One region of the Paenibacillus sp. J53TS2 genome, then DNA from elsewhere that is predicted to be linked to it. Evidence: riboswitches for the same ligand, from Rfam matches in the RefSeq annotation. Region 1 holds a riboswitch; each other region holds the start of a gene.
The links. A riboswitch is a leader RNA that binds a small molecule or an ion and turns the genes downstream of it on or off. The one in region 1 is predicted to bind glycine.
Positions count from the first base shown of each region.

Region 2: it holds a riboswitch for glycine, as region 1 does, so the genes downstream of both, sdaAB (L-serine ammonia-lyase, iron-sulfur-dependent subunit beta) here and gcvT (glycine cleavage system aminomethyltransferase GcvT) in region 1, are expected to answer to the same signal.
Region 3: it holds a riboswitch for glycine, as region 1 does, so the genes downstream of both, KJS42_RS07005 (amino acid permease) here and gcvT (glycine cleavage system aminomethyltransferase GcvT) in region 1, are expected to answer to the same signal.

Region 1 is NZ_BOSK01000004.1:213,243-217,899, reverse strand. Features, by position in the region: gene KJS42_RS11145 (glutamate-5-semialdehyde dehydrogenase) at 1-14, shown strand, start outside; gene proC (pyrroline-5-carboxylate reductase) at 63-923, shown strand; gene mtnB (methylthioribulose 1-phosphate dehydratase) at 990-1,664, shown strand; gene gcvH (glycine cleavage system protein GcvH) at 1,771-2,166, opposite strand; glycine riboswitch at 2,415-2,514, shown strand; glycine riboswitch at 2,518-2,636, shown strand; gene gcvT (glycine cleavage system aminomethyltransferase GcvT) at 2,735-3,865, shown strand; gene gcvPA (aminomethyl-transferring glycine dehydrogenase subunit GcvPA) at 3,884-4,657, shown strand, end outside.
Region 2 is NZ_BOSK01000007.1:250,044-254,700, forward strand. Features, by position in the region: gene KJS42_RS16795 (response regulator transcription factor) at 1-222, opposite strand, end outside; gene sdaAA (L-serine ammonia-lyase, iron-sulfur-dependent, subunit alpha) at 380-1,261, opposite strand; gene sdaAB (L-serine ammonia-lyase, iron-sulfur-dependent subunit beta) at 1,278-1,949, opposite strand; glycine riboswitch at 2,133-2,259, opposite strand; gene KJS42_RS16810 (S8 family serine peptidase) at 2,759-4,657, shown strand, end outside.
Region 3 is NZ_BOSK01000002.1:526,833-531,489, reverse strand. Features, by position in the region: gene KJS42_RS07025 (ABC transporter permease) at 1-530, opposite strand, end outside; gene KJS42_RS07020 (TetR/AcrR family transcriptional regulator) at 663-1,229, opposite strand; gene KJS42_RS07015 (helix-turn-helix transcriptional regulator) at 1,265-2,116, opposite strand; gene KJS42_RS07010 (SDR family NAD(P)-dependent oxidoreductase) at 2,295-3,089, shown strand; glycine riboswitch at 3,187-3,267, shown strand; gene KJS42_RS07005 (amino acid permease) at 3,401-4,657, shown strand, end outside.

The sequences.
Region 1 (4,657 bases):
AAATTCGGCAATAACAAGCTATACTCCCCTTTATCCCAATATTCTTTAGGAGGTCATTCCCTATGAAAACAAATCCTACTTTAGCCGCCTCCACCATTTGTTTTTATGGAGCGGGATCGATGGCCGAAGCCATCGTGCGCGGCTTGCTCCATAAGCAAGTTGCCAGCGCGGGCCAAATTGTCATGCTGAACCGCTCGAACCGAGAACGGCTCGATTATTTATCGCAAACCTATCAAGTCCAAACGGCGATCGAAGAAGACGCCAAGCGGGTATATCTGCGGGATGCATCGATTATCGTCCTGGCGATGAAACCTAAAGACGCCGGCGAAGCTCTGGCTGGTCTTGGGCCGCTTTTACGAGAGGGTCAGTTGATTGTCTCCCTGATCGCCGGCTTGTCCATCGCCACGATCCAAGCCCTGCTCGGCACGAAGGCTGCTGTAGCTCGCACGATGCCAAACACCTCCTCCTCCATTGGGCATGGAGCGACCGGGATCTCCTTCTCACCGGAAGCGACCGAGGAGCACCGCGCCCAGGTGTTGTCGATGTTCGAGGCGGTCGGAATGGTAAGTGTTATCCCCGAAGAACAAATGGAAATTTTGACGGGCGTATCCGGGAGCGGACCCGCATATGTATATTACCTGATGGAAGCGATGATTGAAGCCGGGATCGAGGGTGGCTTAACGGCCGAACAAGCTCGCGAGCTGACGGTGCAAACGGTGTTGGGCGCCGCCTTGATGATGGCGGAAACCGGTGAAGCGCCTACCAAGTTGCGTGCGGACATCACCTCGCCTAACGGTTCGACGCAAGCGGCGATCGGCGTGCTGGAATCCGGCAACTTCCAGCCGAACGTACGAGCTGCGGTCCACCGGGCTGCCGAACGTTCAAAGGAAATGGGCGAAGCCGTGAAGCGGGCATTGCTATAGGAAAGGCATCACGATAGCCGAAGGCCGGAGTCTCGCTTAAGGTTTGTTCGAAAGGGGGACGGCAGCATGAGTAACGGCGACATCCCATGGGAAGAAAAAGTAACGGCACTGGACGCGGTAAATCGCTTGCGGGAGGAATTCTTGGCCCGCGGCTGGTTCCCCGCTTCCAGCGGAAGCTTGTCGGTGCGGATTGGCGGCTGGGCGCCGGACCGGTATACGTTTGCGGTCACGGTCGACGAGACGGAACGGCCGGAGCTGTTAGAGGAGTCTTCCCTACGGGCAGGCGTCCTGTTCGTGGATGCCGCGGGTGAGCCCTGCGAGCCGACCCGTTTGAAACCAAGCCCCGATACGCCAATTCACGCGAGAATTTACCGGTTGACCGGCTGCGGCGCGATTGTTCACGTACATACGGCATATAACAATTTGCTTAGTGAATATTTCAACGCCGATGGCGGAGTACCACTCAAGGACAATGAGCTGTTAAAAAGTATAGGAATCTGGGAGACGAGCACGGAGATTCGGGTGCCGATCCTGCCGAACGCCGCTGAACTCTCAACAATTCTGAAGCGAATTGCGGGCGGACTGGATTCCCGCGTTCCCGCGTTTTTGCTGCAAAACCACGGGATTTATGCCTGGGGCTCCGGCCTCAGGGAGGCAAAACGTCATTTGGAAGCATTGGAGTTTATGTTTGAAGTGCTGTACCGTTCTCTGCTCTTACCCTCCAAAGGGCGCCATATTTGATGACAACAACTCGCGGCATGCGATAAGCGGCGAAGCCGATCGAAAATCCGGTTCTTTCGCTTTATTGCTGGCCGCGAGTTTTGATTCGTGCGAATGAATAATCAACTTATCTCTCGATAAATTCCGCGTACGCCTTGGCATCCATCAAGTTTGCTAGCGCGAGGTTCGGATCCTCCTTCAGACGAATGTGTACCATCCACCCCCCGTCGTACGGCTCTTCATTCACTAGTTCGGGCGCGGTATCCAGCTCTCCGTTCACTGCCACCACGGTACCGCTGACCGGCGTAAACAAATCGGCGACCGTCTTGACGGATTCAATGGTACCGATACCGTCCTGCGCTTCGATCTCCTGCCCGGGGTCGGGTAGCTCCACGAACACAATATCCCCCAATCGATGTTGAGCTACGTCGGAAATGCCGATTTTTACCGTACCGTCCCCCAAATCAAGCACCCATTCATGTTCATCGCTGTACCACATGTTTTCCCTGATCTCATTGGCCAAGACTAGCTCCTCCTCTTTCCGGATGATCTATCGTCCCACATCTGAACTTGCCGATTCTCGATCTTGATGTTTCTTCGTTCAGATTATTCCAAACCTAGCTCTCATGTCAATATTATTAACACAAATGATAGAGTCTATCAAAATGTAAGCGTAACCTTTTCCAACAAACGAAATATATTAAAATTATTATGATAACTTTATTGACATAGAGGCTGGTTTTGAGTATTAATGAGATGTGTAAGCTGCGATTGATGGCAGGGGGAGAGATTACAATAGGCCATATTGTAACGCCGAAGGAGCAAGCCGCCATGCGGTGAATCTCTCAGGCAAAAGGACTTCTGCCGGACGCAACTCTGGAGAGCATTCGCTAAGAGGTAGTTCATTTACATCTCTCATGCGAATCACCCAAGGGGAAACCTGCGCAAGTCTTAGAGCCTTAGCAGGGTAACTCTCAGGTACAAGGGACAGAGCCAGGAAGATCCGTTAGGTAAACTGACGGGATTTTCTTTGGCCTGTCCTTTTTTGGTTTCCCAAAATTGGCCGATCCGGCCCTTTCGAGGTGATGGTAATGTCCGAATCCGCTTTGCGGCGTACGCCGCTCTACTCCAGGTATGCGAAATATGAAGGAGTTCGCTGCATCGATTTTGGCGGCTGGGAGCTGCCGGTGCAGTTCAGCGGCATCCAGAAAGAACACGAAGCCGTGCGCGAGCGCGCCGGGTTATTCGACGTATCGCATATGGGCGAATTTTACGTGGAGGGGCCTGGGGCGGAACGCTTTTTGCAAGGCATGACGACCAACGACGTGGACCTACTCGTGCCGGAAAAAGCTCAGTACACCCTGCTCTGCTATCCTGATGGCGGTGTGGTGGACGATTTGTTGATCTATAAGCTGGAGCAGACAAAGTACATGTTGGTGGTCAACGCCTCCAATATCGAAAAAGACTGGGATTGGCTGCAGCGACACCTTCCCGCTGAAGGCGTAACGATGTGCAATGCGTCCGACGAGACGGCTTTACTCGCCGTACAAGGGCCCTTCTCCTCCGCTCTGCTATCCCCGCTTTGCGAAGGGATGGACCCCTCAGCCTTGCGTCCGTTCACCTTTATTCGGGACGCGCGGATTGCCGGTATTCCCGTGCTGCTGTCGCGCACCGGATATACCGGTGAAGACGGTTTCGAGTTGTACGTGGCTGCTGAACATGCGGAAGCACTTTGGGATGTGCTGATGGAAACCGGAGAAGCGCGCGGCCTTCTCCCTGCCGGGCTTGGCGCCAGAGATACGTTACGCTTCGAAGCTTGCCTGCCGCTCTACGGGCAGGAGCTAGGACCGGATATCTCCCCGCTTGAAGCAGGCCTGAATCGGTTCGTGAAGCTGGAACAAGGTGATTTTATCGGTCGCGATGCGCTGGTCAATCAGCGGGGAGACGGCATCCCTCGCCGCTTGGTCGGCCTCGAAATGATCGATCGCGGCATCCCCCGTACACATTATCCGGTGTTCGCCGAAGGCTCGGAAGAACCGATTGGAGAGGTAACTACCGGTACGCAATCGCCGACTTTGAAAAAGAACCTCGGGATGGCGATCCTCGCAAGCCGTTATGCCGAATCGGACACGATCCTCGAGATCGACATCCGTGGCAAGCGGCTGAAGGCCAAGGTCGTCCCGTTGCCGTTCTATCGCCGAAACCTATCCGCTAAGCGGTGAAAGGAGAGTAGCAATCAGATGTTAAAACACCGTTACCTGCCATTAACTGAACAAGACGAATCAGAAATGTTGGCGACCATCGGAGCAAGCTCCATACAGGAGCTGTTCAGCGACATCCCGGAGGGCATTCGTTTTCACGGCGAGCTCCCGGTATCCCCGCGTTTGGACGAATACGCATTGACCCGGCACTTCTCCGAACTGGCCGGACGAAATGCCGATACCGATCGTTTCGCCAGCTTTCTCGGTGCCGGCCTTTATGACCACCACATCCCTTCCGTCATTCAGCATGTCATTTCCCGTTCGGAATTTTATACGGCCTACACCCCGTACCAGCCGGAAATCAGCCAAGGCGAGCTGCAGGCGATTTTTGAGTTCCAATCCTACATCTGCGAGTTAACCGGTCTAAAGGTCGCCAACGCCAGCATGTACGACGGAGCTACCGCCTTGGCCGAGGCCGGCAACCTGGCCGCTGCCGCTACCAAGCGTAAGCAGCTTCTCGTCTCCCGCGCCGTCCATCCGGAGGCCCGTGAAGTGCTCGCTACCTACGCCCATGGCTTAAACCTTGAGATCGTCGAGGTCGGCTGGACGCAAGGCGTTACCGATCGCGAAGCGCTCGCCGCGGCCATCACGAAAGACACCGCCGCCGTGCTGATTCAGAACCCGAATTTCTTCGGTTCCCTGGAGGACCTCCGCGCCATCGGCGAAATGGCTCATGCGCATGGGAGCCTGTTGATCGTCAGCAGCAATCCGCTCGCGCTTGGCTTGTTGGAAGCGCCGGGGAAGCTCGGTGCC
Region 2 (4,657 bases), on a different contig from region 1:
CGGCACCCGAGAAGCTTCCCTAAGCTTGGCGCAAAAGTCCAGGCCGCTTCCGTCCGGCAGCCTGACGTCGAGCAGCACCAGATCGATCCCGCCGGCCGCAAACCTTTCTTCCGCCCCCGCCAGATCATAGGCTTGCTCCACGGCGACTCCGTCCCTCGCCAATGTCAATGCGATCCCTTTGTTTAAGCCCACATCATCTTCAACAATCAGAATGCTCGTCATGATTCCGTACTTCCTTTCCTTCCGGTCATTCCTACAAGCAAATTATACATGAACGTAACCTCGGATAAATCGTTTAACTATGACATAGATCCAACAGAAAGCGCCGCAACCCGATTTGCAGGCCGCGGCGCTTGGATTTAGAAAGACAGGTGACATTTTACTTCTTACGACTCCGCAGCTCCTTCATAATTTTGCGACCGGTTGGCGTTTGTGCCAGCCCGCCTTGCGCGGTTTCGCGGTGGCGGCTGGGCATCGCCGACCCGACCTCCAGCATCACGTCGATGACTTCGTCCGATGGGATTGCGCTGCGTACGCCGGCCAACGCCATATCGGCGGCTGCCAGTGCGTTTACCGCGCCGAAGCCGTTGCGTACGATGCAGGGAATCTCCACCAACCCGCCGACGGGATCGCAGATCAAGCCCAGCGTGTTCTTGAGCGCGAGGCCGACAGCGTGCACCGCCTGCTCCGGCGTCCCACCGCGCAACTCGACCATCGCCCCGGCTGCCATTCCGATCGCCGAACCAATTTCGGCTTGGCAGCCGCCTTCCGCGCCGGAAATAAACGAGTTGTTGGCGATCACGTAGCCGATGGCCCCGGCGCTGAACAACCCGCGCACGAGGTGCTCATCTTCCCAGCCGAAGCGCTCCTGGGCGCTGACGAACACGCCCGGGATGATGCCGCAGGAGCCCGCCGTCGGCGTAGCGACGATCCGCCCCATCGAGGCGTTAACCTCCGACACCGCCAGCGCATAGGCCATGGCCTGGCAAGCGATGTCGCCGACGGAGGCCTCACCACGGCTTCGATAGGTCTCGACTCGTTTGGCGTCGCCGCCCGTCAGACCGCTTGTGGAGACGATGTCCTCCGTCAGCCCCTTGCGTACCGCCGATTTCATGATTTGATAGTATTCGCCCATGGCGGCCAGGATCTCGGCCTCCGATTGCCCGCTCTCCGCCGCCTGATCCTGGATCATGATGCCGGATATCGTCTGGGATTCCCGCTCGCACAACCCCACCAGTTCCCGCAAATTTCTAAAACGCATCCTGCCCACTCCTTTCTTATCTCGTCAGATCGATATAAGCAACCTGGTTGACATGCTCCAGCGACTCAATCGCCTTCATCAGTTCCGATGGGATCGGCGAGTCGGCTTCCACCACGGTCAATGCTTCGCCGGTACGTCCTTTCCGATCGGTAATGATGTAGCCGATATTCACGTACTCCCGGCTGAACAAGGCGGTAATGCCCGCCAGAACTCCTTGGCGATCGGCATGGGATACGACCAGGGTCGGCAGCTCGCCCGAGCTCTTCACCTCAAAACCGTCGATGCTGCGGATGACGATCGTCCCACCCCCGATGGAAGCGCCCGTCACCTCCGTATGCCGGCCGTCTTGGCCGGTTAGTTTTATTTTTACCGTATTCGGATGAGCTCCCGGCTGTACTCCTGTGGTAAAGGACACCTCGACCCCTTGCTCTTCGGCGTCCTGCAGCGAATGACGAATTCGCTCGTCGTCCGTGCGGTAATCGAGGATGCCGCCAACAACGGCCAAATCGGTACCGTGTCCGCTGTACGTTTCGGCAAAAGAGCCGTAGAAGCAAATCGCCGCTTCCGCCGGCACGCTTCCAAACAGCTGACGGGCAAATCGTCCAATCCTCACCGCCCCGGCCGTATGTGAGCTGGAGGGCCCGATCATCGCGGGACCGATAATGGAGAACACGTTTTTGAATCGCATGGATTAATCTCTCCCTTGTTTACATTCAAGATGACCAAGCCGCCTATCACGAAAAAGAGACAGAACAAAAAGGCCGCTGCCCTTCTGCTCTGTCCCCGTTACCTGAAAGTTTAATGTTCCCGGAGAACCATTGGCCCGGGATCCATGTACCTCTTGGGTGGCTGATCGCTCTCTCCAGAGTGGCGTCCGATCATGGTCCTTGTACCTGAGAGATTCGGTTGCCGATTGCAGGACCGGCCCTTTGCTCCTTCGGTGCCGCTCCTCGGCTTACCCTAGCGGTACGCCCAGCGGACTCTCCCATCATCCTCATTCGCCTGTATGAATTGTATTAATGTAAAACGAAGTTAGCAAGATGTCAAGATAACTCACATAACGTTGCGTATTTCGTCAATCTATTTTAGTCATATTTTCCTATTTTTATGTGAAAATATGGTTATTTTTCATATGCAACCACTTGTATCCTTAATTTTACAGATATATACTATCCCCAACAACTCCAGATTTTACCTTATTTTATGAATTGTTGAAAATAAGGTGCACTCCGCGTCAACTTTCCTTCACATCAGGATCACTTGGATTTCCGTTACGCCTCTCACTCCGCATCCGGCTTCAACTACAACTTCTCATCCACCATGGTGTACCCGCATTTGCATCAACCACTTTGATGAAGGAGGTGATGAACAAAGGGACGTTTGCTCTTGCTTGATCCGTTTTCAGGCATAACGTGTCCGGACCTTGCTGAACGTTGCTCCGGGCGGCCGCCAAAGGATGTCTGCTGCACTTAAAACCTCATAAAGGGAGTGAAGAAGTTGATAAGTCTCAAGAGATTTCGCACATCTTTCTCGCTTGGCATGTCGATCCTTCTAGCGTTGACCCTCGTTCCCGCAGCCTCTGCCGACAGCAGTGGAGTTTCGGGAAAAACCAGCCTGAAATCGACCGCGCCTCACGTGGCTGAAGCCAAAATCGACGCCAAATTGCAGACTCAGTTTAAGCAGGACGACTTCGTCACCTACCTTGTCAAACTCAAAGAACAAACCGATACGGCCTCGGTCGCCAAACTGGCTCTCCAGAAAGCCACGCTGGAGAAAGCCACACCTTCCGCCGCGAAGCTTTCCGCTCGAACCTCCGTCGTCAGCGCGCTTCGCGAAACCGCCTCCCGCAGCCAATTCGCATTGGAGGATTACTTGCAGAAAGCCCAGCAATCCGGAGACGTAAAAGACTACCAAAGCTACTTTATCGTAAATGCCATGGCGGTGACAAGTACAAAAGAGGTACTGGAGCAAATCGCCCTTTTTCCTGAAGTGGAGAAGATCCTTCCGAATGAAGAGCGTCACTTGCAAAAGGTCGAAATCCATAAAGAATCGGCAATGCAACCTGCCGTAGAGGCACCATCCGTAAAACCGGCTGACGGTAAGTCGTCACCGCTGGACGGTGCAAGCAAGGACCCCTCCACCGTCACGCCTAGCAGCGTCGAATGGAATATCGCTCAAGTCAATGCCCCCGAGGTTTGGAACATGGGCATCGACGGGACAGGCATCGTCGTCGCCAACCTCGATACCGGCGTCGAGCTGAACCACCCGGCCTTGAGAAGCAAATGGCGTGGATTTGATGCCTCGGGCAATATCGTCGACCCCGAGCTTAGCTGGTATGATCCGCATAGCCATGCTTCACTGCCGACGGATGGCCACGGCCACGGCACGCACACCATGGGAACGATGGTCGGTTCGGAGCCGGACGGCTCGAATCAGATTGGGGTCGCGCCGGGAGCCAAATGGATCGCGGTCCGCATCTTTAACCCCTCCACCACGGACGCGATCATCCTCGATGGCGGCCAGTGGCTGCTGGCCCCGGTGGATGCCGAAGGAAATCTCCATCCGGAGCTCGCTCCCGATGTCGTCAACAACTCCTGGGGCGGCGGACCTGGCATCGACGAATGGTTCCGCCCGATCGTGCAGGCTTGGCGAAGCGCGCAGATTTTCCCCGAGTTTTCGGCGGGCAACGTTGATGAATTCAACCCGGGCGGCCCCGGTTCCGTAGCCGCACCGGCCAACTATCCCGAGGCATTCGCCACCGGCGCCACGGACATTAGCGGGAATTTGGCCGACTTCTCGTTGCGGGGCCCCTCGCCTTACGATGAAGTTAAACCGGAGGTTTCCGCACCGGGCGTGAACATCCGCTCCTCCGTTCCAGGCGGAGTCTATGAGGGCGGCTGGGACGGCACCTCGATGGCAGGTCCGCATACGACGGCGATCGCCGCGCTGCTGCTGCAGGCGAACCACTCCCTCACGGTAGACCAACTGGAGGATATCCTGACCAGCACGGCCACGCCTCGGACGGATAGCGAATATCCCACCTCGCCCAACAATGGGTACGGGAGCGGGATCGTCAATGCGCTGGACGCCGTCGGCTCCGTCCTGCAAGGGGTCGGAACCGTCTCCGGGCGCGTAGTCACCTCCGGAGAGGACCTGGACGAGCCAACCTTGGAACATGCGCCGCCTACTTTAGTATATGAAGGCTTCGACGCGACGCTTTCCGCACGCGTCAGCGACGATGTCGCCGTCACATCGGTCGAGTTTTACGCCAAGGAAGCAGGAACCAGCCATTATTTATACCTTCCGGCCAAACGGGTTTCCGGAAACGAGAAGGACGGTGTATATGAAGCCACCGTACCCGCCTTCCTAATCGGGACGGCTGGACTTGAATATTAC
Region 3 (4,657 bases), on a different contig from region 1:
TAGGTTTGATTCTCAACAAACCCCATAATCGTCAAAGCCTCTGTCGAACCGTCCAATTTGAACGTATCTCCGAGTTTAAATCCTTCTTCCTTCATCGAATCATTTACGATGACACCAGTTAGTTGATCATTCGTAAGCTTATCGCCCTCGATGACCTCCGGCTCTAGGAAGCTGCCGGGAACGATGCCCAAGATTGCGATATCGACTTTATCGTCATTCTTCGTGCTATCGCCTTTCAGGGCCGTCGCCATCGTGCTTCCCATAGGAGCTGCCGCAATGACGTTCGGCAGTTTCCCGGCTTCCTCTACCAACTGATCGGATAACAGGGATTTACTCATGGAATTCTGGGAGCCTTGCTCGAAGACCACATAATCGGCTTCCATATTCTTAAACGCTGACGCCGCCAGCGAAGATAACCCGTTCCCCAATCCTGACAGGATAAAGACCAGCCAAGCCATCATGACAAAAATAATGACAATCATCGAAAATCGCAGCTTGCTATGCATGATTTCTCTCATAGCTAAAAACATGTAATTCAGCTCCTCACTCTGTATTTTGACACTAGTGTCAGATTGGATATCAAATATCACTTAATGACTACCTCTTGATTAAACACCATTTTGACACCTGTGTCAAAATTAAAATATGGAAGGACTTCGCCCTTACTGCTTGGCCCCACCCATCCATATTTGAAACAGCATCCTGCTCCACTCAGGGACGGGAACGTTCATCATATTCGGCGTGTTGATGAGATTGAAGAACATGCCGACATGCACAGGCAGGGGGATGTCTTCTCTGAGGTGCTTCTCCTGCTGGGCTTTCTGAAACAGACGGGTGAGCTGGACTTTAAGAAACTCGTGCGCGGATTCCACATATTCGATATCCCTGCGTGCGGCCTCCGATGCGGTTGTTTTGATTTTGTACGCATCCGCTAAGAGCTGATGCAACTGGAACTCCTCGAGGTAGATGTTAAGCAATTCCTGAAGGGCTCGCATGGAGTCGGTTTCGTCAAGCGCAGAGGCTTTCTCTAGGATGGCCCCAATGCTTCGTTTCATGCAGGCTGCAATGATCTCATCCTTATTGGCATAATATTGATAGATCGTACTTCGTGCACCGGGTAAGTGTTCCGAGAGCAGCTTGAGGTTAAACCCGTCATAACCGCGCTCCAGCACCAAACGTTTCGTTAGGTCTAGCAGCTCCGAATGGGAGTAGGATTGTTTTCTGGCCATGGGTCATTCCTCCTTTCTTCACCGCGGTGTAAAGCTTAATTATCCTTCTCATCCTGCTCCAACATGCGCAATAAATTCTCTTCCGTACCCGTTCCAGGCACGGGAACAAAGAAACACCAATGCATCCCCGGATTGTTATCGATCGAGGCGGAATGGACCTTAAACTCCATCATCTGGTCATCCGGAAGACGAAATAATGCGGTGGACACCCGCTTTTGTTTTATTTCATACAGCTCCCAGAAACGAGAAAATTCTTCGCTGTGCCGTTTCAGACGTTCTAATCTTTCCATGTACAGCGGATGATCTTTATATAGATCTAAGTTGGCCCGAAGCGTAGCCGTGCTGAATCGGACAAATTCCTCCCAATTCACCAGCCTCTCACGGTAATCCGCACTGAAAAAAAGGACGTTCAGCATATACCGTTCGTTCTTGGGTAGACGACCGAAATCGGCGATAATCAGTTTAGCTGCCCGATTCCAGGCGATGACATCCGTACCTTCGTCTGTAACGAAGGAGGGATACACCATTTGGTCGACGATGGTTTGCATGAAACCAAAATCCGCCCCTTCGCGATGGTGCACAACTCCAGCGCTGGCCGGGTCGAGATTGGCGAGGCCGAATAGATATTTTCGCTCGTCTTCGTCCAACATCAAAGCGTTGCTGATATTTAATAACACTTCAGGTGAAGGGTTAACCTCTCTGCCTTGCTCCAGCCAAGTATAATAGGTTAAGCTGACATTCGCGAGATAGGAGACTTCTTCTCTTCGCAGGCCCGGGGTACGTCTACGTCCGGGAAGTGGCTTGATCCCGGCGATGGAAGGCTGCAGCCGTTCCCTACGGGATTTGATGAATTCCCCCAATGCGGACGAGGTCCGATTTACATTCACATTTTTCACCCCCCAAGACCATTATAGTCCCAGTTCCGTGACTCTTGCCACAAGAGATCGCCTTTACCGGGTAATCCCATTAATAGTATAAATATGATGTGGCTGGCCCCCTCCTGGCGAAGATAAGATGAAGATCATTGAAGACACGAAGTGTTGTCCTTAGGAGGGGGGTTATTTCATGAATAAGTATGAATATTCTAATAAGTTGGCCTTAGTCACCGGGGCTTCATCCGGGATCGGAAAAGTTTATGCCAAACAATTGGCGGCAAGGGGCAGTCACGTCGTGCTGGTCGCAAGATCCCAGGATAAATTGGAGGCCATTGCAGGGGATATTAAACGTCAGTACGGGGTGCAGGCGGTTGTTTTGGCATGCGATTTGTCCCAAGCGGATGCGCCTCGTCAACTAGCCGATCAAATTGCCGAGCTGGGCTTGACGGTCGATATTTTGATCAACAATGCCGGGTTCGGTACACATGGACGCTTCGAGGAGCTCGACCCGGGTCGTGAGCAGGAAGAAATCACGCTGAACACGGCGTCGTTAGTCGATCTTACGCATCGTTTGCTGCCCCATATGTTGCGGCGGGGGGACGGAGTCGTCGTGAATGTGGCTTCGATGGCCGCCTTTATGCCTTGTGCATATTCGGCCGTTTATGGCGCAACCAAGGCGTTTGTCATTTCGTTCTCTGAAGCGCTGTGGGCGGAAATGCGGGGAAGGGGCGTTCGAGTGCTTGCATTATGCCCAGGGGCAACCGATACAGGATTCTTCGATGCGGTTGGCAGTACAGACATGGCTGCAGGCAACAAGCTCTCTACACCGGAAAAGGTAGTGCAGACCGGATTTCGCGGGATTGACCAAGGGCGCAGTTATATCATTGAGGGTCGATCCAATTCGTTTATGGCTCAAATGATCCGATTTGTAAGCCGACGCCGAGTGGCCCTGATCATGGAACGCATGACAAGACCGAAGAACTGATGGAAGGAATGTTATTGACAAAATATTTATCCGCGAGTAGTATTTGAAAAAATTGAATAATTCGCAAGCTATGATGGCTATGGATCACACTATAGTCGGAGCAGCTTCTGGAGAGACTGCGGAGATTCCGCGGCGCCGAAGGGTTCACAATCTCAGGCAAAAGGACAGAAGAGTACTAAATAATTGTTTATTTAGGTTATTTATTATTCTTATGACCCGGAGATTGGAGCGCATCCAATCTCTTTTTTTTGGCGTTATTTGTTCAATATTTCACATGTAGTCAATCATGAAGGATTAAGGGGGAGTTAGGGGTGGCGCAACAAGAATTAAAGAGAGATTTAGCCAATCGACATGTTCAACTGATCGCTATAGGAGGAACGATTGGGACCGGGTTATTCCTAGGATCAGGGAAAGCGATCCAACTGGCCGGCCCTTCAATCGTTTTTGCCTATTTACTTGTGGGGATCGCCGTATTTTTTGTCATGCGAGCGCTGGGAGAACTGCTGTTATCGAAAGCGGGATATCAATCCTTCACGGACATTGCCGAAGACTATCTTGGGCCCTGGGCCGCGTTCGTTACAGGATGGACGTATTGGTTCTGCTGGATCATGACGGCGATGGCGGATGTCATTGCTGTTGGGGTGTACGTGCAATATTGGTTTGATATCCCGCAATGGGTGCCGGCGGTGATTTGCTTGATTATTTTGCTGGGACTTAACCTGTTAACCGTGAAGAATTTCGGCGAGTTGGAGTTTTGGTTTGCGTTGATTAAGGTTGTGACGATTCTCGTGTTAATCGCCATCGGTGTGATTTTGCTGGTCATCGGATTCAAGACCGATGCTGGAGCCGTAACCGTGAAGAATATGTGGGGGCACGGAGGGCTGTTTCCCAACGGAATAACCGGTTTCTTGCTTTCCTTCCAAATGGTCGTGTTCGCCTATGTTGGCGTGGAGCTCGTTGGGGTATCCGCTGCAGAAACCTCCGATCCGGAGAAAAATATCCCATCCGCCATCAATAAAATTCCGCTGCGAATTTTATTCTTCTACGTTGGCGCTTTAGTCGCTCTCTTATGCATTAACCCCTGGACGGGGCTGACTCCGGCGGAGAGCCCGTTTGTGAAGACATTTAGTCTGGTCGGCATTCCGATTGCCGCGGGGATCATTAATTTTGTCGTTTTGACCTCGGCCGCCTCCGCTTGTAACAGCGGGATGTTCTCGACCAGCCGGATCCTGTATAACTTAAGCAAGAATAATCAAGCTCCTACCCGGATGGCGAAATTGAACAAGAACCATGTGCCTGGCAACGCACTGCTGATTTCCACGCTGATCATCTCCGTCGGGGCGCTGTTAAGCAAACTGATCCCGGGGCAAGCTTTCGGCATCGTGACGACGATTAGCGCCATTTGTTTTATATGGGTGTGGGGCGTGGTGCTTGTGTGTCATATTCGTTATAAGCGAACGCAACCGGAGCTGCAGGCTAAGTCGAAGTTTAAAGCGCTGTTTACCCCTTTTATCAATTATGCTGTTCTCACCTTGTTTGCAGCAATCCTGCTGATTATGTTGTTCGCG